DNA from 2 places in the Rhizobium sp. RU35A genome. Region 2 is predicted to be linked to the other one. Evidence: riboswitches for the same ligand, from Rfam matches in the RefSeq annotation. Region 2 holds a riboswitch; the other holds the start of a gene.
The links. Region 2 has a riboswitch for FMN ahead of ribB (3,4-dihydroxy-2-butanone-4-phosphate synthase). Riboswitches for the same ligand answer to the same signal wherever they lie in the genome.
Positions count from the first base shown of each region.

Region 1: linked by a shared signal. The riboswitch ahead of F3H95_RS00425 (DMT family transporter) and the one ahead of ribB (3,4-dihydroxy-2-butanone-4-phosphate synthase) in region 2 are both predicted to bind FMN.

Region 1 covers NZ_FTMR01000001.1:52,851-64,338, reverse strand. The annotation lists gene clpX (ATP-dependent Clp protease ATP-binding subunit ClpX) at 1-685, shown strand, start outside; gene lon (endopeptidase La) at 1,030-3,450, shown strand; gene hupB (DNA-binding protein HupB) at 3,646-3,921, shown strand; FMN riboswitch at 4,094-4,252, shown strand; gene F3H95_RS00425 (DMT family transporter) at 4,379-5,281, shown strand; gene F3H95_RS00420 (NAD-dependent epimerase/dehydratase family protein) at 5,419-6,438, shown strand; gene F3H95_RS00415 (hypothetical protein) at 6,807-7,019, shown strand; gene F3H95_RS00410 (hypothetical protein) at 7,016-7,249, shown strand; gene F3H95_RS00405 (AAA family ATPase) at 7,233-8,753, shown strand; gene F3H95_RS00400 (hypothetical protein) at 9,327-9,848, shown strand; gene F3H95_RS00395 (hypothetical protein) at 9,956-10,438, shown strand; gene F3H95_RS00390 (hypothetical protein) at 10,431-10,970, shown strand; gene F3H95_RS00385 (hypothetical protein) at 10,967-11,431, shown strand; gene F3H95_RS00380 (hypothetical protein) at 11,470-11,488, shown strand, end outside.
Region 2 covers NZ_FTMR01000004.1:139,542-151,029, forward strand. The annotation lists gene F3H95_RS11230 (ROK family protein) at 1-33, opposite strand, end outside; gene F3H95_RS11235 (DMT family transporter) at 108-1,073, opposite strand; gene F3H95_RS11240 (hypothetical protein) at 1,195-1,851, opposite strand; gene F3H95_RS11245 (hypothetical protein) at 1,878-2,630, opposite strand; gene F3H95_RS11250 (Rrf2 family transcriptional regulator) at 2,829-3,311, opposite strand; gene cydD (thiol reductant ABC exporter subunit CydD) at 3,447-5,105, shown strand; gene F3H95_RS11260 (ATP-binding cassette domain-containing protein) at 5,102-6,778, shown strand; gene F3H95_RS11265 (cytochrome ubiquinol oxidase subunit I) at 6,900-8,510, shown strand; gene cydB (cytochrome d ubiquinol oxidase subunit II) at 8,516-9,679, shown strand; gene cydX (cytochrome bd-I oxidase subunit CydX) at 9,704-9,820, shown strand; FMN riboswitch at 9,978-10,127, shown strand; gene ribB (3,4-dihydroxy-2-butanone-4-phosphate synthase) at 10,257-10,901, shown strand; gene F3H95_RS11285 (LysR substrate-binding domain-containing protein) at 10,979-11,488, opposite strand, start outside.

The DNA of each region.
Region 1 (11,488 bases), on a different contig from region 2:
GTCGATCACGCGTGACGTGTCGGGTGAAGGCGTGCAGCAGGCGCTCCTGAAGATCATGGAAGGCACCGTGGCCTCGGTTCCGCCGCAGGGCGGCCGCAAGCATCCGCAGCAGGAATTCCTGCAGGTGGATACCACGAACATCCTGTTCATCTGCGGCGGCGCCTTCGCCGGTCTCGACAAGATCATCTCGGCGCGCGGCGAGAAGACCTCGATCGGCTTTGCCGCTACCGTCAAGGCGCAGGACGACCGCCGCGTCGGCGAGGTGCTGCGCGAGCTTGAGCCGGAAGATCTGGTGAAGTTCGGCCTCATCCCGGAATTCATCGGCCGTCTGCCGGTGCTCGCCACCCTGGAGGATCTCGACGAGGCAGCCCTCATCCAGATCCTGTCGGAGCCGAAGAACGCGCTCGTCAAGCAGTACCAGCGCCTGTTCGAGATGGAGGAAGTGGAACTGACCTTCCACGAGGACGCGCTCCGCGAGATCGCCAAGAAGGCGATCATCCGCAAGACCGGTGCCCGCGGCCTGCGCTCGATCATGGAAAAGATCCTGCTCGACACCATGTTCGAGCTGCCGGCGCTGGAAGGTGTGCGCGAAGTGGTGATTTCGGAAGAGGTCGTGCGCGGCACGGCCCGCCCGCTCTACATCTATGCGGATCGCCAGGAGGAAAAGGCCAACGTGTCGGCCTGATCCAAAGCCTTTCGGACAAGGGAGCCGCGGTTCCCCTGTCCCCTGTTTGGACGGGGTTGCTGCAATCCTGTCCGGAACGGCTGGACCGGTCTCCGCAGGACGGAGCCGGTCTTTTTGCCCCCTGGGTGCCCGGCGGTGTCGGCGCGATGATCCGGGCAGCATGACGGCGTCCAGTCACGCGTAAGCAATCCGCGTTAAGTCTCTGGCCTTGGGCCGCATCTGTCCGGCGTTGGCGTGCGCAAGGCTTGAAAACCCCATTCAAAACCTCCACGTTGGGGAGGACAGAAAGACCCGGATCGATTTCGGGCCGTCTCCCGCAAGCGGGACGAGTGAAAGGAAATGACATGACGAATACAGCGTCTGCGGCACCTGGCGGTGATACCTATCCGGTTCTGCCCCTGCGCGACATTGTGGTCTTCCCCCACATGATCGTGCCCCTGTTCGTCGGCCGCGAAAAATCCATTCGCGCCCTGGAGGAAGTCATGGGCTCCGACAGGCAGATCATGCTTGTCACCCAGATCAATGCCGGCGACGACGATCCGGCGCCGTCCGCCATTCACAAGGTCGGTACGGTGGCCAATGTCCTGCAGCTTCTGAAGCTGCCCGATGGCACGGTGAAGGTTCTGGTCGAAGGCCGCGCCCGCGCCAAGATCGATACCTACACGTCGCGCGAGGATTTCTATGAGGCGACCGCGAAGGTCCTCGCCGAGCCGGAAGAGGATTCCGTCGAGGTGGAGGCGCTGGCCCGCTCCGTCGTCTCGGAATTCGAGAACTATGTGAAGCTCAACAAGAAGATTTCGCCGGAAGTGGTGGGCGCCGCCAGCCAGATCGACGACTATTCCAAGCTTGCCGATACGGTTGCCTCGCATCTCTCCATCAAGATCACCGAGAAGCAGGCGATGCTCGAAACGGTGAGCGTCAAGATGCGCCTCGAAAAGGCGCTCGGCTTCATGGAAGGCGAAATTTCCGTCCTGCAGGTGGAAAAGCGCATCCGCTCGCGCGTCAAGCGCCAGATGGAGAAGACCCAGCGCGAATACTATCTGAATGAGCAGATGAAGGCGATCCAGAAGGAACTCGGCGAGGGCGAGGACGGCCGCGACGAGATGGCCGAACTGGAAGACCGCATCTCCAAGACGAAGCTGACCAAGGAAGCCCGCGAAAAGGCCGAGGCGGAACTGAAGAAGCTGAAGCAGATGAGCCCCATGTCGGCGGAAGCCACCGTGGTGCGCAACTATCTCGACTGGCTGCTCACCATTCCGTGGAACAAGAAGTCCAAGATCAAGGCCGACCTCAACAATGCCGAAAAGATCCTCGAGCAGGATCACTACGGCCTGGACAAGGTCAAGGAACGCATCGTCGAGTATCTCGCGGTGCAGGCGCGCGCCACCAAGATCAAGGGCCCGATCCTGTGCCTCGTCGGCCCTCCGGGCGTCGGCAAGACCTCGCTCGCCCAGTCGATCGCGAAAGCCACCGGCCGCGAATATGTGCGCATGGCGCTCGGCGGCGTGCGTGACGAGGCCGAGATCCGCGGTCACCGCCGCACCTATATCGGTTCGATGCCCGGCAAGGTCATCCAGTCGATGAAGAAGGCGAAGCGTTCCAACCCGCTCTTCCTGCTCGATGAAATCGACAAGATGGGCATGGATTTCCGCGGCGATCCGTCCTCGGCCCTGCTCGAAGTGCTCGATCCGGCGCAGAACTCCACCTTCATGGATCACTATCTGGAAGTGGAATACGACCTGTCGGACGTGATGTTCATCACCACGGCCAACACGCTGAACATTCCGGCCCCGCTGATGGACCGCATGGAGATCATCCGCATCGCCGGTTACACGGAAGACGAGAAGCGCGAGATCGCCAAGCGGCACCTGCTGCCCAAGGCCATCAAGGAACATGCGCTGAAGCCGGAGGAATTCTCCGTCAGCGACGATGCGCTGATGGCGGTCATCCAGCAGTATACCCGCGAAGCCGGCGTGCGTAACTTCGAACGCGAACTGATGAAGCTCGCCCGCAAGGCGGTGACCGAGATCATCAAGGGCAAGACCAAGACGGTGGAGGTCACGGCCGCCAACATCCATGATTATCTCGGTGTTCCGCGCTTCCGCCACGGCGAGGCCGAGCGCGAGGATCAGGTGGGGGTTGTCACGGGCCTGGCCTGGACGGAAGTCGGCGGTGAACTGCTCACCATCGAAGGCGTCATGATGCCCGGCAAGGGCCGCATGACCGTCACCGGCAACCTGAAGGAGGTCATGAAGGAATCGATCTCGGCAGCTGCATCTTACGTCCGCTCGCGCGCCGTCGATTTCGGTATCCAGCCGCCGCTGTTCGACAAGTCGGACATCCACGTGCATGTGCCGGAAGGGGCAACCCCGAAGGACGGCCCGTCGGCTGGTATTGCCATGGCCACGGCCATCGTCTCCATCATGACCGGCATTCCGGTCTCCAAGGATGTGGCGATGACGGGCGAGGTGACGCTGCGCGGCCGCGTGCTGCCGATCGGCGGCCTGAAGGAAAAGCTGCTGGCGGCTCTGCGGGGCGGCATCAAGAAGGTTCTGATCCCGGAAGAGAATGCCAAGGACCTGGCGGACATTCCGGACAACGTGAAGAACAACATGGAGATCATCCCGGTCTCGCTGATGTCGGAAGTGCTGCAGCATGCGCTGACGCGCCAGCCGGAACCCATCGAATGGGACGGCACGGTGGAAACGCCGGTCATTGCGACCGTGGAAGGCGTCGATGATGCCGGGGCCTCTCTGGCCCACTGAATGATGACAGCCTGTGTTGTATCCACAGGCCGAAAGCAAAAAGGCCGGCGTTTTGCCGGCCTTTTTTGTGAAAACTCGCTAAAGCCCCTTGTTTTTCAGGCGATCGCGGCGCTTTTGAGTGTCCGAAGGGGTCGTCGAAATCAGAGTCGCCCCCGACAGATCCATGTATGTGAAACCATTGAAAGGGGTGGAAACATGAACAAGAACGAGCTGGTCGCCGCAGTGGCTGAAAAGGCTGGTCTCTCCAAGGCTGATGCAGCTTCGGCTGTCGACGCCGTGTTCGAGACCGTTCAGTCGGAACTGAAGAACGGTGGCGACATCCGTCTTGCCGGTTTCGGCAGCTTCTCCGTATCCCGCCGCGAAGCTTCGAAGGGCCGCAACCCGTCGACCGGCGCTGAAGTCGATATTCCGGCTCGCAACGTTCCGAAGTTCTCCGCCGGCAAGGGCCTCAAGGATGCCGTCAACAGCTGATTGCTGTGACGAAGACAAGGCCACGCCGCGCTGCGGCGTGACGGTTCAGGGCCCGGCGGCAGCGTCGGGCCTTTTCTCGTTTCGGCTACCCGCCTTCGGATTTGAAGATGTACCATCGGCGCTTGCCATTCCCCGCCCGCTGCCCTAACCATGGGCATGCCGGTTTTTCCGGCAGCGTTCTCGGGGCGGGGTGAAAATCCCCACCGGCGGTAGGCAACCCGGAAAGGGGTCGCAAGCCCGCAAGCGCCCGTGCCGATCTGTCGGCGTGGGGTCAGCAGATCCGGTCGAACTCCGGAGCCGACGGTTACAGTCCGGATGGAAGAGAGCGGGGAAGGGCGGCATCGTCGGATGCGCGCCTGTGTCTTGCCGTTTCCGCGGCCGGCGTTGCAGTGCCGTTTGGCCTGGCTATCCCCGTCGTCCTGATCGCGTCACAGGGTCGGACAGAAAAGGGAATGGCATGAACAGTTCGAAAGCCGCATCACTGATCCGCTCGCGGGCCGTTGTGGGCGCCGTCTACATGGTGCTGGCAGGCATCACCTTCGCCCTGGTCAATGTCGCGACCCAGCGGCTGGCCATGACGCTTGCCTTTCCGGCGGCCTCCACGGCCTTCTGGCAATATGGCTTTGCGCTCGTCATCTCGCTGCCGCTTTTGCGCCGTCTCGGCCTGTCTGCCATGCGCACCCGCTATCCGGGGCGGCATGTGGTGCGGGTTGCGCTCGCGGCACTCGGCGTTCAGGCCTGGATTACGGGGCTTGCGACGGTGCCGATCTGGCAGGCGATTGCGCTCGTCATGACCTCGCCCTTCTTCGTCATTGTCGGGGCGCGGCTGTTCCTCGGCGAGACAGTCGGCCTGCACCGGTGGCTGGCAACGCTGACGGGCTTCGTCGGGGCGATGATCATCCTGCAGCCGTGGTCGGACACGTTTTCTGCGGCGGCGCTGCTTCCGGTGCTCTCGGCCCTGCTCTGGGGCGGTTCCTCGCTGATCATGAAGGACCTGACGCATCACGAGGCACCGGAAACCGTGACCGTCTGGCTGCTGGTGCTGCTGACGCCGATCAATGCAGGCCTGGCACTGGCGGAAGGCTTTGTCCTGCCGTCCGGCGCAGCACTCTGGCTGCTGCTTGCTGCAGGCCTGTTGACGGCGCTGGGGCAGTATCTGCTGACGCTCGCCTACAACGCGGCGGATGCCGCCTATGTCCAGCCCTTCGATGATCTGAAGCTGCCGCTCAACGTGATCGCGGGCTGGCTGGTCTTCGGCTATGCGCCGAGCGGCTATCTCTGGCTCGGCGCACTGCTGATTCTCTCCGCATCGCTGGCGCTGATGCTGAAGGAGGCGCGGGCGGGGGACGCCGGCGCCTGAGGCAGGCCAGACCTTCGCAAGCTATCGGGAATGTCGCCTTCGCAGCCCCGGTCCGCAAAAGCCGGGCCGCATGAGGTTGCAATGGCGGCGGGAATGCTTTTCTATCCGCCGCCACGACAGAGGGAGACAGACCTGACATGCATTACCTTCTCACGGGAACCGCGGGCTTCATCGGCTTTCACCTTGCCCGCCGTCTGCTGGAGGAGGGGCATCGGGTCACCGGCTTTGACGGGATGACGCCCTATTACAATCTGCGCCTCAAGGAAGCCCGCCACGCGGCGCTGGCGCAGTTCCCCGCCTTCCGCCCTGTCATCGGCATGCTGGAGGACCAGCGCTTGCTGGAGAGCACGCTGGAGGAGGGCGTGCCGGACGTGATCATCCACCTCGCGGCGCAGGCGGGTGTGCGCTACAGCCTGGAAAATCCCAAGGCCTATCTCGATTCGAACCTCGTCGGATCCTGGAACGTGCTGGAACTGGCAAAAAACGCCGGTGTCAGCCACCTGATGCTCGCCTCCACCTCATCCGTCTACGGCGCCAATGACAAGATTCCCTTTGGCGAAAGCGACAAAGCGGATGAGCCGCTCACTTTTTACGCGGCCAGCAAGAAGGCGATGGAGCTGATGGCGCACAGCTATTCGCATCTCTACCGCCTACCGACCACCGCCTTCCGTTTCTTCACCGTCTACGGCCCCTGGGGCCGGCCGGACATGGCGCTCTTCAAATTCGTCAAGGCGATGCTGGAGGACGAGGAGATCGAGATCTATGGCGAGGGCCTGATGAGTCGCGATTTCACCTATATCGATGATCTCGTCTCGGGAATCATTGCGCTCTCGCATATCGCGCCGAACGAATCGAATCGCGTTACCGCCGCCGGCGTCTGCGATACGCTGTCCCATCAGGCGCCGTTCCGCGTCGTCAATATCGGCGGCGGCCAGCCCGTCGGTCTCATGGATTTCGTGAAAACCATCGAAAAGGTGCTGGGCAAGCCCGCGCGCCGGAAAATGCTGCCCATGCAGCAGGGCGATGTGCCACGCACCTATGCGAGCCCCGATCTCCTGATGGCATTGACGGGGCGGAAGCCTGAAATCGGGCTGGAAGAGGGCGTCAGCGCCTTCATCGACTGGTATGTCGATCATCGCGCTGCGCTGCAGCTGTGAGGCGTCGCAGCGCCCCGTCGTGTCACGACAGGGATGTGTTCTGTGGAATGCGCCGGTTAAATGGAACGGTCACGTGTTCTCGTGACAGCAACGTGACGTCAATCTGCCGCCCGACCCCGTTCTAAAGATAACGGCGGTCGCGTTCCGATGGCGCTTGTGCCAGAGGCGGGGCGGGGTGTCCAGAACTTGTTGGGGAGGCGTCTCCGCCGTCCCGGCAATCGCTCTGCAGGCCACCCCGTTTAAGGATTGCTTCTCTCCTCAGCGAGCCCTGGCCGAGCAAGCGGTGAGCGGATGAGGGGCGTCGGGACCTACCCGTCACAGACACCGGCTGGACAGACAATATACGGGTCACTCGCCGCATCGCGCACTTGGAGCGCCTGAGCGTCAAAGACAAAGGAGCGAAGAAAAAAATTATAAAGGGGAAGATGGTGGGCGATGAGAGCCCGCTATTTGTGAGATTTTCCGGCAGTTTATGGGATTTCGAGACACAGAAAAAAGTTAAATCATTTCCGTGTCGCTCTGTTGGTGGTGTCTCGGCTCTTGAAACCCCTTCGGTGATGCTCGGAGCGGTCTTTTCATGACCCCCAAGCGCCCTCTTCAAAACACATTCCGTCTTGATCCCCGAAGGATCAAAGATCCTGCCGAGCTTCGCCGTCTCGCGAGGAACGCGAACTTTGTTCGCATTCTGGCAGGCAAGCGCGGCATGAGCGCAATCACAATTTGCGAGAAATTTCGCCTGCCAATCTCGGAAGCTATTCAGATACGCGACAGCGCCAACGAATGGAGGCGCAGCTGTGAGAAAGCGCAGTGAGGCAAACATTCGGGAGCTGGGGCCTCTCGCTGATCTTGCGGCCGGGGAAGCCAGATCGGCGGTGCTGAACGGTGTGCCCTCAATTGCGGCCAAGGTGTTGGCTGAGAGGAGTGCGCATGATGCCGAGATCGTCATGGAAACTCTCAGGGCGTTCCTTGAGAGGCAAGGCGCGGCCGGTGCAAAGGTGGTCTTTGAGGTGTTCAAAAATTGTCGCGTCGGCGGGGTGCCGGGCGATGTCCTGTACCTCGACAGGCAGTGGAATGCCGTTAACAGCCTGTCAGCGATAAACCCTGCGAAGAGGCCGGATGCGAGCGGCGACTCGCAACAGTCCTCGCCGCAGGAAATCGATATTTCTCGGCTGTTCGGAGAAAGCTCCTCGTCGGGGCAGAAACTCGTCGCGGCAACGCCTTACATCTGGACTGATCCTGCAGATATTCCGAAGCGTCCGTGGCTATACGGTCATCTGCTGGTCCGTGGTTTTGTGACGGTCACGGTTGCGCCTGGCGGTGTTGGCAAGAGTTCTCTGGCGAAAGTGGAGGCCTTGGCTATGGTTACCGGCCGGCCGCTGCTGGAGAAGCGGCCGGTTGCCCCCCTGAATGTTTGGTATTGGGGGCTTGAAGATCCTGCCGACGAATTGCAGCGCCGAATTCAGGCCGCGTGCGAACATTATGACATATCGGCCGATGATCTGTCTGATCGGCTGTTTGTCGACAGCGGCAGGATGCAGGGTCTGTGCGTCGCCCATTCCGATGCGAAGGGCAGAACGCTTGTCAACAAGCCAGTCATTGCCGCGCTGGCACAAGAGCTTATCGCGAGAAAGATCGACGTGCTGATCGTTGATCCGTTCGTTTCGAGCCATGCTGTTTCCGAGAATGACAATATCGCCATCGATAGGGTGGCTAAGATGTGGGGGCGCGTTGCCGACGCTGCCAAGTGTGCAGTTCACCTGGTGCACCATACCCGAAAGCTGGGGTCAGATGCCGAGGTGACGACAGAAAGCGCCCGAGGCGGGAAAGCTCTAACCGATGCAGCCCGTGTCGTTCGAACGGTCAACCGAATGTCTGCCGAGGAAGGCAAGGAATTCGGGATAACAAACCACCGCCAATTCTTCCGGGTCTACGACGACAAGAGCAACATGGCGCCGCCGCCGGAGGTTTCGGAGTGGCACGAACTGCGGAACGTGGTCCTGCCGAACGGGGATCATGTCGGCGTGGTGACGCGATGGGCTCCTCCGGACGCCTTCGACGGCGTGACGATAGAGAACCTGAAAGCGGTGCAGGTGGCGATCAGCCGTGGCGATTTCAGGGAGGATATTCGCGCAAGCACGTGGGCGGGAACGGTCGTTGCAGAGGTGCTCAGCATTGACGCCGCAAGCCCTCTCGGTCGCCACAAGATCAAGAAGCTGCTGGCGAAGTGGATCGAGACTGGCGCTCTTCGCGTCGAGTTGGTGAAGGACGAAAAGCGGCGTGACCGGGCGTTTGTGAGGGTTGGGGAATGGGTGTGATCAAGCACCGCTCCAGTCCTTTTTATGAACTGGAGCAAACTGGAGCACTGGAGCAAAACCCATGTCATTTTGGGGGTGCTCCAGTTCAAAATATCAACTGGAGCAGACTGGAGCACTGGAGCGCAAAGGATGCTCTGAAGGTCCGCTCCAGTTTGCTCCAGTCAAGCCGGCCGGCGCAGTCCAGTCACACCCCCTTTAGGGGGGGTGATGACTGGAGCACTGGAGCTAACTGGAGCGGCCTGCATCCGGGTGTGGGTAACTGCCAGTACAGCGAGGCGGTAGGACGTTCCGAACTGGAGCGCGTGAGTGGACCCCACATGTCAGGCGATCGCGCTCCAGTTCGGGGCGTCCGGGTGCGCTGCCCGATGGCGGATACGCGGGATCGTCTCACCTCATGCGAACGGCCAAGCCTCCTACGGCCTCTTGCCCGGAGGAGCGCCCCCCTCCCTGGGGCAGGGACCGTACACACGAAGCCGGCCGGACGGGCCGGGACGACCCCGGTTTTTCGTCAGTCACAGACCCTTGTTTGCATGGTTGACGGGGTTGACGTGGTTGACAGTGGGGTTGTCGGCCGTGGTTGACCGCACCGCCTTGTCGATCGTCGCCAACCAGCCGACCGAGCCTCAGGGGCCTGTTGCGCAGTTCCGCGACATGCACCGCCGATGGATCGAGGGCCGTCCGTTGACGCCTTCGCAGGTGGCGATCCTCATCGAAGGGTTTGGCGGCTACCTTGATGCTGTCGATGCAGGCGAGCGCGCTTCGCTGGACTGGTCATTCGGGCTGAAGGCCTGGGGTGGACTGTCCGTCGCGAAGCAGGATCGTCTTGCCCGACGCGACACGATGATCCGCAACCTATGGCGCGTGATGCCCGATTGGCAGGGCCAACAGCCCGTCACTGTCGCGCGGCTGATGGCTATAGACGCTTCCCGATACGAGCGGCAGCGATGGCCCCGCGAACGTGCCGCGCCGCCGCCGGCGCAGCCTGCCGCCACCTGGTGGGCCATCCTCGACGATGGCTTGCCGATACCGGGGATGAAGCGGCTTCAGCAGATCCTCGAGCATCCCGCCAACGAAGGTTTTTTGCTGCAAAACTGAAAGACCGTTTCTGAAATGCGAACAAAAACAGACAACTAGATAGAAATTCAAGTGGTGTTTGGATTTCCGCAGACCTGAATAACACTGATCGCAACAGGAGTTTTCACATGGATTTTGACCACACTCTCGATCCCAGCCGCCTGCGAGCGCTGGACGCTATCAGGGAAAATTTGAAGGCGTCATCGCAGGCACTGTCGGAAAAGGTCCGTACCTTGACGAAAAAGCGGATTGACAAGAACACCCAGCTCAACGCTGCCAAGGCCGCGTTGCGGGGTGCCCGAAGCGGCGGAGCTATCGTCGAGCATCACTTTGATGGCGGCATTCCGACGAGCATCACCCGGTTCCAGTCGAGTGATCACGTCATGTCCTGGACTAGCAAGGTGGAACGCTTGGAAGCCGAGTTGGCAGATATCAATCGCGAGATCACTGCCGCAAACGATGCCGCAGCCGCCGCGTCCAGTCGCTTCAGTGAGGCCGACGGACTTTGCCAGTCCTGCACGAAGTTCCTCGACGATCGCTTCCAGATCTCGGTTGCCGAGGATGTGGAACGTCAGCAGCTCAACCGCGAGGGTGGACAGGCCAATGACTGACATCAAGAAGCTGATCGGCGGTGCCTTGGCGCTGTCGCGTGAAGCCAGCCAGCAGCTCGGCCGTGGTGTCGCGGATATTCGCTCCCACATCGTGGCGCTCAAGTTGGAGCGAAAGCGCATCGCGGCTTTGCCCGTCGATCAGGACGAGACCTTTGCCCGCATCGATCGCCTGGTCGATGTTGCGACCGAGGCGGCCCGGCAGCTGTATCCGACGCCCGCGGACATGGTACGCCCTGATTACCAGCCGAAGCCGGTCGCCCTGAAGCCGGAGCTTCTTCTGCTGGCACAGATGGGTGCCGAGATCGGGCAGCGCATGAAGGCCGAGGCTCTGGAGTTCTACAAGGCCAATCCGGGCCTTGATGCGGCGACCCGAGCTGACCGGATACGCAGCGTCGATCGGAAGATCCTCGACGCCGAGCTTGCCGAAGAGAGCATGATCCGCAGTGCCGAAGCTGCAGGCTTCCCGATCCTCCGTCGTCGCGATGCAGATCCACGCGCCGTCCTTGCTCATGAGAAGGTTCTTCCACAATGATCGAGAAGAAGGTTTTACGGGCCTATACCCGCGAAGAAGTCAGAGCGGCACTGAACGCGAAGACGACTGTCGCGTACCAGGCGCCGAGAGGTTTTGCTCCGAAAGGGCTGAACGCCACAGCGATCTTCGAGAGGCGCAAGGCTGATCTGGTGTCGTCACAGCCTGCGACCAGCGCTGACACAAGTCCGCAGCCGTTTGGATCGAAGGCATTCGCACAGACCGTTTTTGCGCAGCGGCGCGGCCAACCTGCGACAGCTGCAGCGGCGCCCCAAGCGCCCCCGGCGCCATCACGGGATGCCGAGGACAGTCCGGCACCTGCCGTTTTGCGGGCCATGGCAAGCCGTCTGCAGAACTTCACCGCAGCGGGCGGTACTGTTGCTCCGGCGAAGCAGACGCTTGCCGACACGATCAGGGAAGCCGTCCACGATTGGCGGCCACCCGATAGCGCTTCCGTCGAATAGCAGGAAGCGCAATTACTCTCACCAACGAGGAGCAGACCATGATTGAAACCACAATCA
Region 2 (11,488 bases):
AACGACGGGCGCGGTCGCAATATCGACTGACACGAATGGCATTCCTTCTATTTGTTCGGCACGTTGACGAATTTATTAAGCGGTGCCGCCGCCGGGTGTCAAGCTGGTCATTGGTCGGAGCGGGAGACCTCGTCGCGGGCGCGCCGGGCAATCACCCGCTCCCGGTGCCAGATGTAGAGGCCGGAGCCGATCAGGATCAGCGCGCCGACAAAGGTCCAGAGTGTCGGAATGTCGCCGAAGAAGACGAAACCGAGGATGAGGACGGCGAGAAACTGGAAATATTGCAGCGGCGCCAGAAAGCTTGCCGGCGCGAACCGATGGGCCTGGATATAGAAGTAATGGCTGAGCGCTCCGAAGAAGCCGGCACCGAAAAGGGCAATCCAGGTCTCAGGGTGTGCCGGCCACACAAAGACGAAAGGGATCAGGGGTGTCAGGATCGCGGCCGGAAGCGCTGCCATGATCAGCAGCATGCTGCCGGGTGATTCGGTCCCAGCCAGCCGGCGCGTCATGATGGAATAGCTGGCGCCGATGATGACCGAGAGAAGAATGATGCCGAAGGCCGGCTCGATGCTGCCGGGCGCCGGCCGCGTGATGACCAGCACGCCGAGAAAACTCACCCCGATCGCCGTCCAGCGATAGCGCCCCACCTTCTCCCCCAGCCAGAAGATGGAAAGGAGCGTGATGAAGGCAGGTCCCGTGAACTGGATGGACAGGGTCTGGGCGATCTGCAACTGGCTGAGCGCCAGGAAATTGAGCCCGGTGCAGACGATCTGGATCAGTGCCCGCAGGGTCTGCAGGCGCGGCTGCTTCGTTCGCCAGGCCTCCGGTGCACGCCATGGATTGAGAACGAGCGCCACCAGCACGAAATGGATGGCGAACCGGAACCAGACGGTTTCGATGGCGGGCAGTTCGCGGCTGGCCATCTTGGCGGAGCTGTCCAGGCAGGCAAACAGCGTGACCGCCACCAGCATCATCACCGCTGCCCTGCCCTTGTTGATGCCCTGCCCTTCTAGGCTTGCGGCGACAGATGCCGCCTTTGCGGCGGAGGAGGGAGAGGCTGTGAGGGCGGCCATGGCAGATACCTTGATTGACGATACGCACCTCCCGCCTTCTCCTTATCACGAATTTCGATTTAGTCACCCTGCCGAACCAATCAGCGCGCTGATTTGCGGTCCTGTCCCCCATATCGGGCGGTCAGTTGGTCTGGCCCCTTGCCGCCGTTGCAGCCACCGGAACAGGCAGGGTGCACCCCGTCAGCGTGCGCGCCCGCTCCGTCAATCCGGCATGGAAGGCACCGAAGGCATGCTTGAACTTCTCCTCTTTCGTAACGCCGACTTCCGGAACGCGGGAAAAGCCATCCGCCAGCAGCCAGCTGCATTCCTCTCCGAACACGGTCACGACACGGCAGAAGGCGCGGTCATCGGCCCAGACCTTCGCATCGGCCAGCAGCTTTTCACAGAAATCGAGACGGGCCTGCTTGTCCTCGGTTTCCGTGCGGCTGCCGGCGCCGGCGGCATAGCCGAGCCCGAGCGACAGTGCGAAGGCGGCCGCACAGACGGAGGCAACGAGCCCCTTGGAGCGATCGACGCCAAAGAGATAGGCCGAGACGCCGCCGACCAGACCAAGGGCGGCCGGAATGACATCGCCCACCACGCCGACCCGGCTCGAGCCGCCGGCCACGCCGGACACGGCGCCAAGCACGGCCAGCCCCACAATCAGCACGAGGATGTTCGACCGCTCCCCCTTCTGGGTGAAGGCGAGCGTCAGCAAGAAGACGACGATGCTCGACAGGCTGGCCGATGCGGCAATCATCGGAAGATCGATGGTGAGACTCTGCAGCCATGGTGACATAGGCAGCTCCTTCAGGGGTTTTCCGCTTATTTCCTGACATTCTGCGGCACACCGCCCATCAGCCAGTCGACCGGTACCTCCAGTTTCGGCGAGGCGGTGGCGCCACCGATCCCGCGCACCAGGGTCGGCACCGTCGGCTTGCAGCAGCAGTCGGCGGCAAGCCCGGCGGCAGCCCCGGCCTCAGGCTTTGCGGCTTCCATCGCTGCAGCGACGGCGGATGCAGTTGCAGCGTCAAGGCCGCGCGCCGGCGGCAGGCCCTTGCCGATGCCTTCAACGGTGCCGGTGATAGCCGGGTCCTGATCCAGAAACCTTTGCAGCACCAGATCCCTGACCTTTGCCCGATCCGTCAGGGGGGCGGGGGCGGACGGCCCGCGCACCGCACCCAGCAGCTGCAGCGTCTCATTCGCCTCCGCATCCGGCATCCGGGCAAAGGCTTCGAGATCGACGGTCAGGCGCGGCGAAAGCTTATAGGTGGAACCGGTCGGACGCCCCGGACCGCGGGTGATGTCACCACAGACGAGCTGCCTTCCCGGCGTGAGGGCAATGCCGGGCGCCGGCACGGGGGCGGCAACCATGCCGGCCGCATTCGTGCCGATCTCGACCTCCTGCCTTGCGGGATAGAGCTTGTAGAAGGCGTCACCGGGTGCTGCCCGGTCGATGGGCTTGTCCAGCAGGGACTGCTTCACGGCCGCTTCGGCGAGACACAGCATCAGGGCGTGGGCCGCCTTGGAAATATCCTCGAGATTGGACGCATCGGCGAATGTCGCAACCTCCGCCACGCATTGATCATGGCGGAAAGACACCGCGCCTGCCGCCCCTTTTGCCATTGCGGGCCATAACGCAAGAACAAAGACCCACACACCGATAGAACAGCGCATGGAAAACCCCCTGAAACTATTTAAAATACTAGATCAGGTTGAGAAAATATTCAATACAACATTAAGACTGTTGCAGTTGATTCTTCCGGATACTGCCGCTCATTCGGGCCGCATGCGGCCATCGGCGGGATTGCAGCGCACAGGCTGTGGATGCAGGGACAGCAGGGTTTCCAACCCGCAATTGGCCGAGACGAGGTCCTCAAGCGTAACACGGTCCATCTCACGGTAGAAGGCATTCACCGCCCCGACGAGAAAGCCGCGCAGCCGGCAGTGCGGCGCCAGCGGACAGGTATTGCTGTCGGGATCGAAGCATTCGGCAAGCGGCACGCCGTTTTCGAACAGGCGCAGCACCCGGCCGATCACGATCTCGCCGCTCGGGCGCGCCAGCCGCAAGCCGCCGCTTCGCCCCCGCAGCGTCTCGATCAGCCCATGCGCCTGCAGCACGCTCACCACATGCAGGAGATGGTTCAGCGAGGCATTGCATTTTTCCGCAATGTCGGCGGTACGCACGGTCAGGTCCGCGTTGACGGCGCAGACCATCAGGATGCGCATGGCCAGGTTGGTGCGGATCGTCAGGCGCATCGGAACTCCACGAAGGGTTGTGTCGCTCCTTCTATGCCCTGCACAATCTCACGCGTATGTGATCTGGATCAGTTTCTCTTCGGAATTTACGGTTTAAGTCGCATCCCGCATGCGAGTTTCGAGAATGGAAAAGTGATGATGCAGACAGCAGATCGGGGCGCGGCGCGCGCCGCCTTGGCGCGCCTCATGCAGGCGGCGAAGCGGGATCTCAAGCGGGCCGGCGCGCTCTCGGTGCTGGCAGCGCTTGTCTGGCCGCTGCAGGCGGCCCTCGTCGCCCATGCGCTGGCCGCGCTGCTCACCGCACAGCCGGTTTCCGCCCCGGCCATCGCCGCCGGCTTTGCAGCCCTGGGGCTCGTGCGCGCCCTGCTGTCGCGCGCGGCAGAAGCGGCCGGGCAGACGGCAGCGGATGCGGTGATGCGGACGACCCGCCGGAACATCGTGACGCGCGAGGCGGCGCGCGCCGCCGACACGCCGTTCGGCGGACCGGGCGCCATCGCCGCGCTCGCCGCGGAAAAGATCGATCTGCTGGGGCCCTACATCACCCGCTATCTGCCGGCGCAGATGCGGGTCGGCGTGCTGCCGCCGGTCATTCTGGCGCTCGCCTTCTGGCAGTCCTGGGCGGTCGGCCTCGTGCTCCTGGTCAGCGGCCCGCTGATCCCCGTCTTCATGGCGCTGGTCGGCATGGCGGCCAAGGAGGCGAGCGAGCGACAGATGGCCGAGATCGGCGGCATCAACGACATGCTGGTGGAGCGGCTCTCCGGGCTCGTCGATATCCGCCTGCTGGGCGCCGGCCGTCTGGTACATCGGGGTTTTGCCGCGCGCGCCGCCGAACTGCGCCGCCGCACGCTGGCGGTGCTCGCCATCGCCTTCCTCTCCTCGACCGTGCTCGAACTGTTTGCCGCGATCGGGGTGGCGATGGTCGCGGTCTATGTCGGCTTCTCGCTGCTCGGCACCCTCCATTTCGGCAGTTGGGGCACGCCGCTCTCCCCGCAGGCCGGCATTTTCCTGCTGCTGCTGGCGCCCGACTTCTACCAGCCGCTGCGCGATCTCGCCGCCGCCTGGCATGACAAGGCGTCCGCCAGTGCTGTTGCGGACGAGGTGGCCCGCTGGGAGGCATCCCGGACGCCAGAGATCGCGGGGCGCGGCGGACGGGCAGAACCGCTGCCGGGGCCGGCCAGCATCCGCCTCACCGGTTGCCGGGCGCCGAACGGACACCCCCTGCCGGACATCCATGTGGCACCCGGCGAAAGCGTCGCGCTCGTCGGCCCGAGCGGGGCGGGCAAGACCTCGGCGCTCAGGCTGATGGCCGGGCTTTCGCTGCCGGAGACCGGCCGTATCGAGGTCGCCGGCGTCGCCCTCGACGACGGGAACGCCGATCGCTGGCGCGCCCGGCTTGGCTGGATGCCGCAGGCGCCGCATTTTCTCAACACCAGCCTGCGCCGCAACATCACGCTGGGGCGTCCCGGCAGCCCGGACGAGGCGCTGCGATCCGCCGGCGTCGAGGCGGTGGCGGCCGCCCTCCCCCGTGGTCTTGCCACCCGGCTTGGCGAAACGGGTGCCGGGCTTTCCGGCGGCGAGGCGCGGCGGCTGACCCTGGCGCGCGCCATCCATGGACGGCCCGACATCATTCTTGCCGACGAGCCGACCGCCGATCTGGATGCTGAAACCGCCGGGATCGTGACGGACGGCCTGCTGGCGGAAGCCGCGCGCGGCGCAACCCTGGTCATTGCCACCCATGATGCGGCGCTCGCCGCCCGCATGGACCGGATCATCCGCATCGGAGGCGAGGCATGAGCGCGCTGTTTTACATCTTCCGCCTGATCCTTGCCGACCAGAAGGCGGCGCTGGCGCGCGGCGCCCTGCTCGGCATGGTGGTTCTCGTGATGGGCGCTGCCCTGCTCGGCCTGTCCGGCTGGTTCATCACGGCTGCCGCCGCCGCCGGTCTTGCCGGTCTCGGCACCGTCTTCGATGTGTTCCGCCCCTCCGCGCTGGTCAGGATGCTGGCGCTGGCGCGCGCCGCCGCGCGGTACGGCGAACGGCTCCTCACCCATGAGGCAACGCTTCGGGCACTGGAAAGCCTCAGGCTTCGCCTTCTCTCCGGCTATCTTGCCGCATCCTATGAGCGGATGCTGGCCGTCAGGGGTCCGCAGGCGCTGAACCGGCTGATGGCCGATATCGATGCACTGGACGGCGTGCCGCTGCGTCTCGTGTTGCCGATTGCCTCGGCGGTTGCCGTGCAGGCGCTCGCCGGCCTTCTTCTGTGGTGGCTGGTGACGCCCGCCATCGCGCTGTGGATCACGCTCGGCTGGCTGTGCGGTGCGGCCCTGATCCTCCTGCCGGTGCTGAAGCGTGCCGCCTCGCAATCGCGACGGCGGGAAGCGGCGGCGCAAACCTTCCGCGCCCGCTTCATCGATCTCATCCGCGCCCGTCGCGACCTGGCCATCCATGGCGAGCTGCAGGCGCAGCTGGAGCGCATTCTCGACGCGGACGGCCGGCGCTTTGGCGTGGATCTCGACCGCATCGAGCGCGGCGCCGGCTTTTCGCTGTCGCTGCTCGGCACGCTGATCGCGGCCGGAACGCTTTATGCGGGCATCACCGCCGTGCAGGCCGGCCGGCTGGAACCGGCCTTTGCGGCACTCGCCTTCTTCGCCGCGCTGGCGCTTGCGGAAACCGTGGCGCCGCTGCGCCGGGCTGCGGCCGATCTTGGCCGGATGGCGGAGGCAGCCCGGCGCGTGCGGCGCGATCTGGTCGCAACGCCCGAGGCCGGGCCTGTCCCGGCGCCCCTCGCCGCCCCGGCGCTCCCGTCCGGCGCTGTCGCCGAGACGGCAATGGCGACACTCCGGATCAAAAACCTGTCGCTTGCCCGCCCCGGCCGCCCCGAGCCGCTGATCGAGCACCTGACACTTTCTGTCGCACCCGGCGAGACGGTGGCGCTGACGGGGCCGAGCGGCTGCGGCAAATCGACCGTGCTGCTGGCGGCCTGCGGGTTGCGTCCGCTTGCGGCCGGAACGATCCGCCTCCTCTGCCGCGATCTGGCGCTGTGGCCGGAGGCGGATCTGCGCGGCGCCCTGACCCTTCTGCCGCAGCGCAGCGCGCTGATGGCTGGAACGGTGGCCGAAAATCTTCGGCTTGCCGCCCCCGATATGGATGAGGAACGCCTGTGGCAGGTGCTGGAAGCTGTTGAGTTACAGGCACTTGTGCGCGAACGCGGCGGACTTTCCGCAAGGCTCGGGCCACGTGGCGAGGGCTTTTCCGGCGGCGAGGCCCGGCGCCTCACGCTCGCCCGCGCGCTGCTGCGGCAGCCGCATATGCTGCTGCTCGACGAGCCGACGGAGGGTCTTGACCAGCCGACGGCAGAGGCGGTGCTTGCCGGCATCCGCGCCGTGCTGCCGCGCGCCGCGATCCTGATGGCCTCGCACCGGGCGGCGGAACGGGCATTTGCCAACCGTCTCGTGGCGCTGCCTTAACTCGTATCCTGGATATGACTTATTGATCCTGATCAAGGTTCGCGGGAACCCGCGGGCCTAGACCGATAGCCAGACTTGACCTTTCGGACGGCACAGAGCCGCCGTCTCTGGAGTAAGCGCTATGGATATCGGAATCGTCGAGCTGTCACGGCTGCAATTTGCCATGACGGCCATGTATCATTTTCTCTTTGTGCCTTTGACCCTTGGCCTATCCATCCTCGTCGCCATCATGGAGACGGTCTATGTGATGACCAGGCGTCCCATCTGGCGGCAGATGACCAAGTTCTGGGGCACGCTGTTCGGCATCAACTTCGTGCTGGGTGTCGCCACCGGCATCACCATGGAATTCCAGTTCGGCATGAACTGGAGCTACTACAGCCACTATGTCGGCGACATCTTCGGGGCGCCGCTGGCGATCGAGGGGCTGATGGCCTTCTTCCTCGAAGCCACCTTCGTCGGCCTGTTCTTCTTCGGCTGGGACAAGCTCAGCCGCGTGCAGCATCTCGTCGTGGCCTGGCTGGTGGCGCTCGGCTCCAACCTCTCGGCACTCTGGATCCTGATTGCCAATGGCTGGATGCAGAACCCGGTCGGGGCGCAGTTCAATCCCATGACCATGCGCATGGAGATGACGGACTTTTACGAAGTGCTGTTCAACGAGGTGGCACAGGCAAAGTTCGTGCACACCGTCAGCGCCGGCTATGTCACGGCCTCGGTCTTCGTGATCGGCGTCTCGGCCTGGTATCTGCTGAAGGGCCGGCACGTGGCGCTCGCCCGCCGCTCGATCACCGTTGGCGCCGCCTTCGGGCTTGCCTCGGCCTTCTCGGTCGTGCTGCTCGGCGACGAATCGGGCTATTCGGCCACCCATAGCCAGAAGATGAAGCTCGCCGCCATCGAGGCCATGTGGAACACGGAACCGGCACCGGCCCCCTTCACCGCCTTTGGCTTTCCCGACCAGGAGGCGCGCAAGACCCATTATGCCGTCCACATTCCCTTTCTGATGGGCCTGATCGGCACCCGCTCGCTGACCACCGACATTCCGGGCATCAACCAGCTGGTCAATCAGGCAGAGGGGCGCATCCGCTCCGGCCTCATCGCCTATGAGGCGCTGATGACGGTGCGCGAACAGCGCGATGCCACGCCGCCGGAGGTGATGAAGACCTTCGAGGCCCATTCGCGCGATCTCGGCTTCGCCTTCCTGCTGAAGAAGTATATCGACAACCCGCTGCAGGCCTCGCAGGAGCAGATCCGCATGGCCGCCAACGACACCGTGCCGGAAGTCTGGCCGCTGTTCTGGGCCTTCCGCATCATGGCCGTACTCGGCTTCGGCTTCATCGCCACCATGGCCTATTTCTTCTACCGTGCCTCCTTCCGCGGCATGCGCTACCCGCGCTGGGCGCTGTGGGTTGCCGTGGTGATGATCCCGGCCCCGTGGATTGCCGCCGAAATGGGCTGGTTCGTCGCCGAATTCGGCCGGCAGCCCTGGACGGTGGACGGCATCCTGCCCACCGCCATGTCGGCCAGTTCGCTGTCCGTCACGGAGCTTGCGCTGACGCTGTTCGGCTTTATCGCCTTCTATACGGTGCTCTTCATCATCGAGATGGGCCTGATGCTGAAATACATCCGCAAGGGCCCCTACATCGACGTGGCCGAGACCGATGACTGGCTGCGTGCCCGCCAGGAGGTTCTGGCACCCGTTGCCCGCACCGCCCCCACTGCCATTCCCGCGGAGTAAGGACCATGATCCTGCACGAACTTCTAAGCTATGAACTGCTGCGCATCATCTGGTGGCTGCTGCTCGGCGTGCTGCTGATCGGCTTTGCCGTCACCGACGGCTTCGACATGGGCGTTGGCGCGCTGATCCCCTTCGTCGGCAAGGGCGACGTGGAGCGCCGCATCGCCATCAACACCGTTGGCCCCGTCTGGGAGGGCAACCAGGTGTGGTTCATCCTCGGCGGCGGCGCCATCTTCGCCGCCTGGCCGCCCCTCTATGCGGTCAGCTTCTCCGGCTTTTACCTTGCCATGTTCGTGGTGCTCGCCTCGTTCATCGTGCGCCCCGTCGCCTTCAAGTATCGTTCCAAGCGCGACGACGCCACCTGGCGCAATGCCTGGGACTGGGCGCTGTTTGCGAGCGGCGCTGTTCCGGCTCTTCTGTTCGGCGTTGCCGTCGGCAATGTCATCCAGGGCGTGCCCTTCCACTTCACGGCGGATCTGCACAGCGTCTATGAAGGGGCCTGGTACACCAAGTTCTTCGGCCTGCTGAACCCCTTTGCGCTGCTCTCCGGCGTCGTCTCGCTCAGCATGCTGATCATGCACGGCGCCGTCTGGCTCACCGTCAAGGCCGAAGGCGTGGTGCAGGCGCGGGCCCGCGCCATCGGCTCGGTTGCCGCCCTCGTCGCCGTCATCGCCTATGCGCTGGCCGGTGTCTGGATGGCCTATGGCATCGAAGGCTTCCGCATCGCCGGTCATTACGTCACCGACGGCCCCTCGAACCCGCTCTACTTCCAGGTGGAACGCACCGCGAGCTGGTTCACGGCCTATGCCGAGCGTCCGTGGATTGCCATCGCGCCGCTGCTCGGGATCGGCGGCGGCCTGCTGACCTTCCTCGGCTTGCGCGCCCGCCGCGAGGTCTCGACGCTGATTGTGTCGAAGCTTGCCATCCTCGGCGTCATCGCATCGGTGGGGCTGACGATGTTTCCCTTCATCATGCCCTCCTCCAGCGATCCGAAATCCTCGCTGATGGTGTGGAACAGCTCGTCCTCGCACCTCACCCTGTTCATCATGCTGGTCTGCGCAGTGATCTTCATGCCGATCATCCTTGCCTACACCGCCTGGGTCTACAAGGTGCTGTGGGGCAAGGTCACCGACAAGGACATCACCGAACACAGCCACTCGGTCTACTGACCGAAGCCCAACAAGGAGATTGCCATGTGGTATTTTGCCTGGATCCTCGGCCTCCCGCTCGCCGCCATCTTCGCCGTGATGAACGCGATGTGGCTGGAAATGAAGGAAGACGAAAAGACCATCGCCGACAATCAGCGCTGACCCGTCACGCCCGATTGCCCCTCGAAGGCCCGCCCGCGCGGGCCTTTTTCGGTTCGCCACCGTAGCACGGCAACGCATCTGCAAAATGACGACAGTGCGTCTGCGAACAGAAATCAGAAAAACGCTTGCATTTTGCCAGATCCTCTTCCTATCTTACCAATGTTCTCAGGGCGGGGTGCAATTCCCCACCGGCGGTATCGGGTCTTTGCCCGGAGCCCGCGAGCGCCCGACCGGGAAACCGGCCGGGGTCAGCAGATCCGGTGAGAGGCCGGAGCCGACGGTATAGTCCGGATGGAAGAGGACAGCAGGAGACGCTCTCGCGCCAGCGAGGCGGCGATCTCGTTCCTGTTCGCCCAAGGGCAGTTTACGGTGCAGCGCTTGTGCTGCGCATGAACAGGGCCGGTTCTCCGGCCAGAACCCTTGAAAGGCCAAGTGCATGCAATTTTCTACGATTGAAGCAGCGATCGCAGCGATCGGACGAGGCGAAATGATCGTCGTCGTCGATGATCACGACCGCGAAAACGAAGGCGACATCATCGTCGCGGCCGATTCGGTGACGCCGCAGCAGATCGCCTTCATGATGAAGGAAGCCCGCGGCCTGATCTGCATGGCCATGGAAGGCGAGCGCCTCGACGCGCTGGATCTTCCGCTGATGGTTCCCAACAATACCGAACTGCACAAGACGGCCTTCACCGTCTCGGTTGATTATCTGCCCGGCACGACGACCGGCATTTCCGCCGCCGACCGTGCTGCAACCGTGAAGGCGCTCGTGAGCCCGACATCCCGACCGGAAGATTTCGCCCGCCCCGGCCACATGTTCCCACTGCGCGCCAAGCAGGGCGGCGTTCGCGCCCGCCCCGGACATACGGAAGCCGCCGTCGATCTCGCCCGCCTTGCCGGTCGCTTCCCCGCCGGCGTGATCTGCGAAGTCGCCAAGGACGATGGCACCATGGCCCGCCTGCCCGATCTCATGCAGTTCTGCGAAACCCACAAGCTGCCGCTGATCGCCATCGAGGACCTGATCGCCTATCTCGATGCCCGCGACGCCAAGACCAAGGTCCGCGCTTTCGAAGCGGCCTGACAGAATGCGACCTTAGAACGGTCTGATGCATTGTTCCGATCGTCCGCCCAAATGGGGCGGACGATCTTCAAGGTCCTTTAGATCCGCGTCTCCTCGCCCGGTCCGACGACTGCCGGCCGCAGCGCCTCAGCGCAACTCCGCACCACCTCGGCAATGCCGGACAGCTGCGGCGCGATCGGGCTCGTCTTGCGCCAGATCATGCCGATGGTGCGGGTGGGTTGCGGGTCCTCGAAACGGGCGATGGAGACGGGTGCCGAGCGGGTTTCCACCGGGACCGCGATTTCCGGGATGAGGGTGATGCCGATGCCGGCGCCCACCATCTGCACCAAAGTCGTCAGCGAGCTGCCGTCCAGCAGTTCGCGGGGACGTACAGTGCCTGCGCCGATATTGCAGAAGGACAGCGCCTGGTCGCGAAAGCAGTGTCCCTCTTCCAGCAGCAGCAGGCGCATTTCGCGCAGCGTCTCGCGGTTCGGCACCGGCTTTCCGGCGTCTTCGGCCGGCCGCACCAGCAGAAAGCTCTCCTCGAACAGCGCCACCTCGGTCAGTTGCGGTTCGGAGACCGGCAGCGCGACGATTGCCGTATCGAG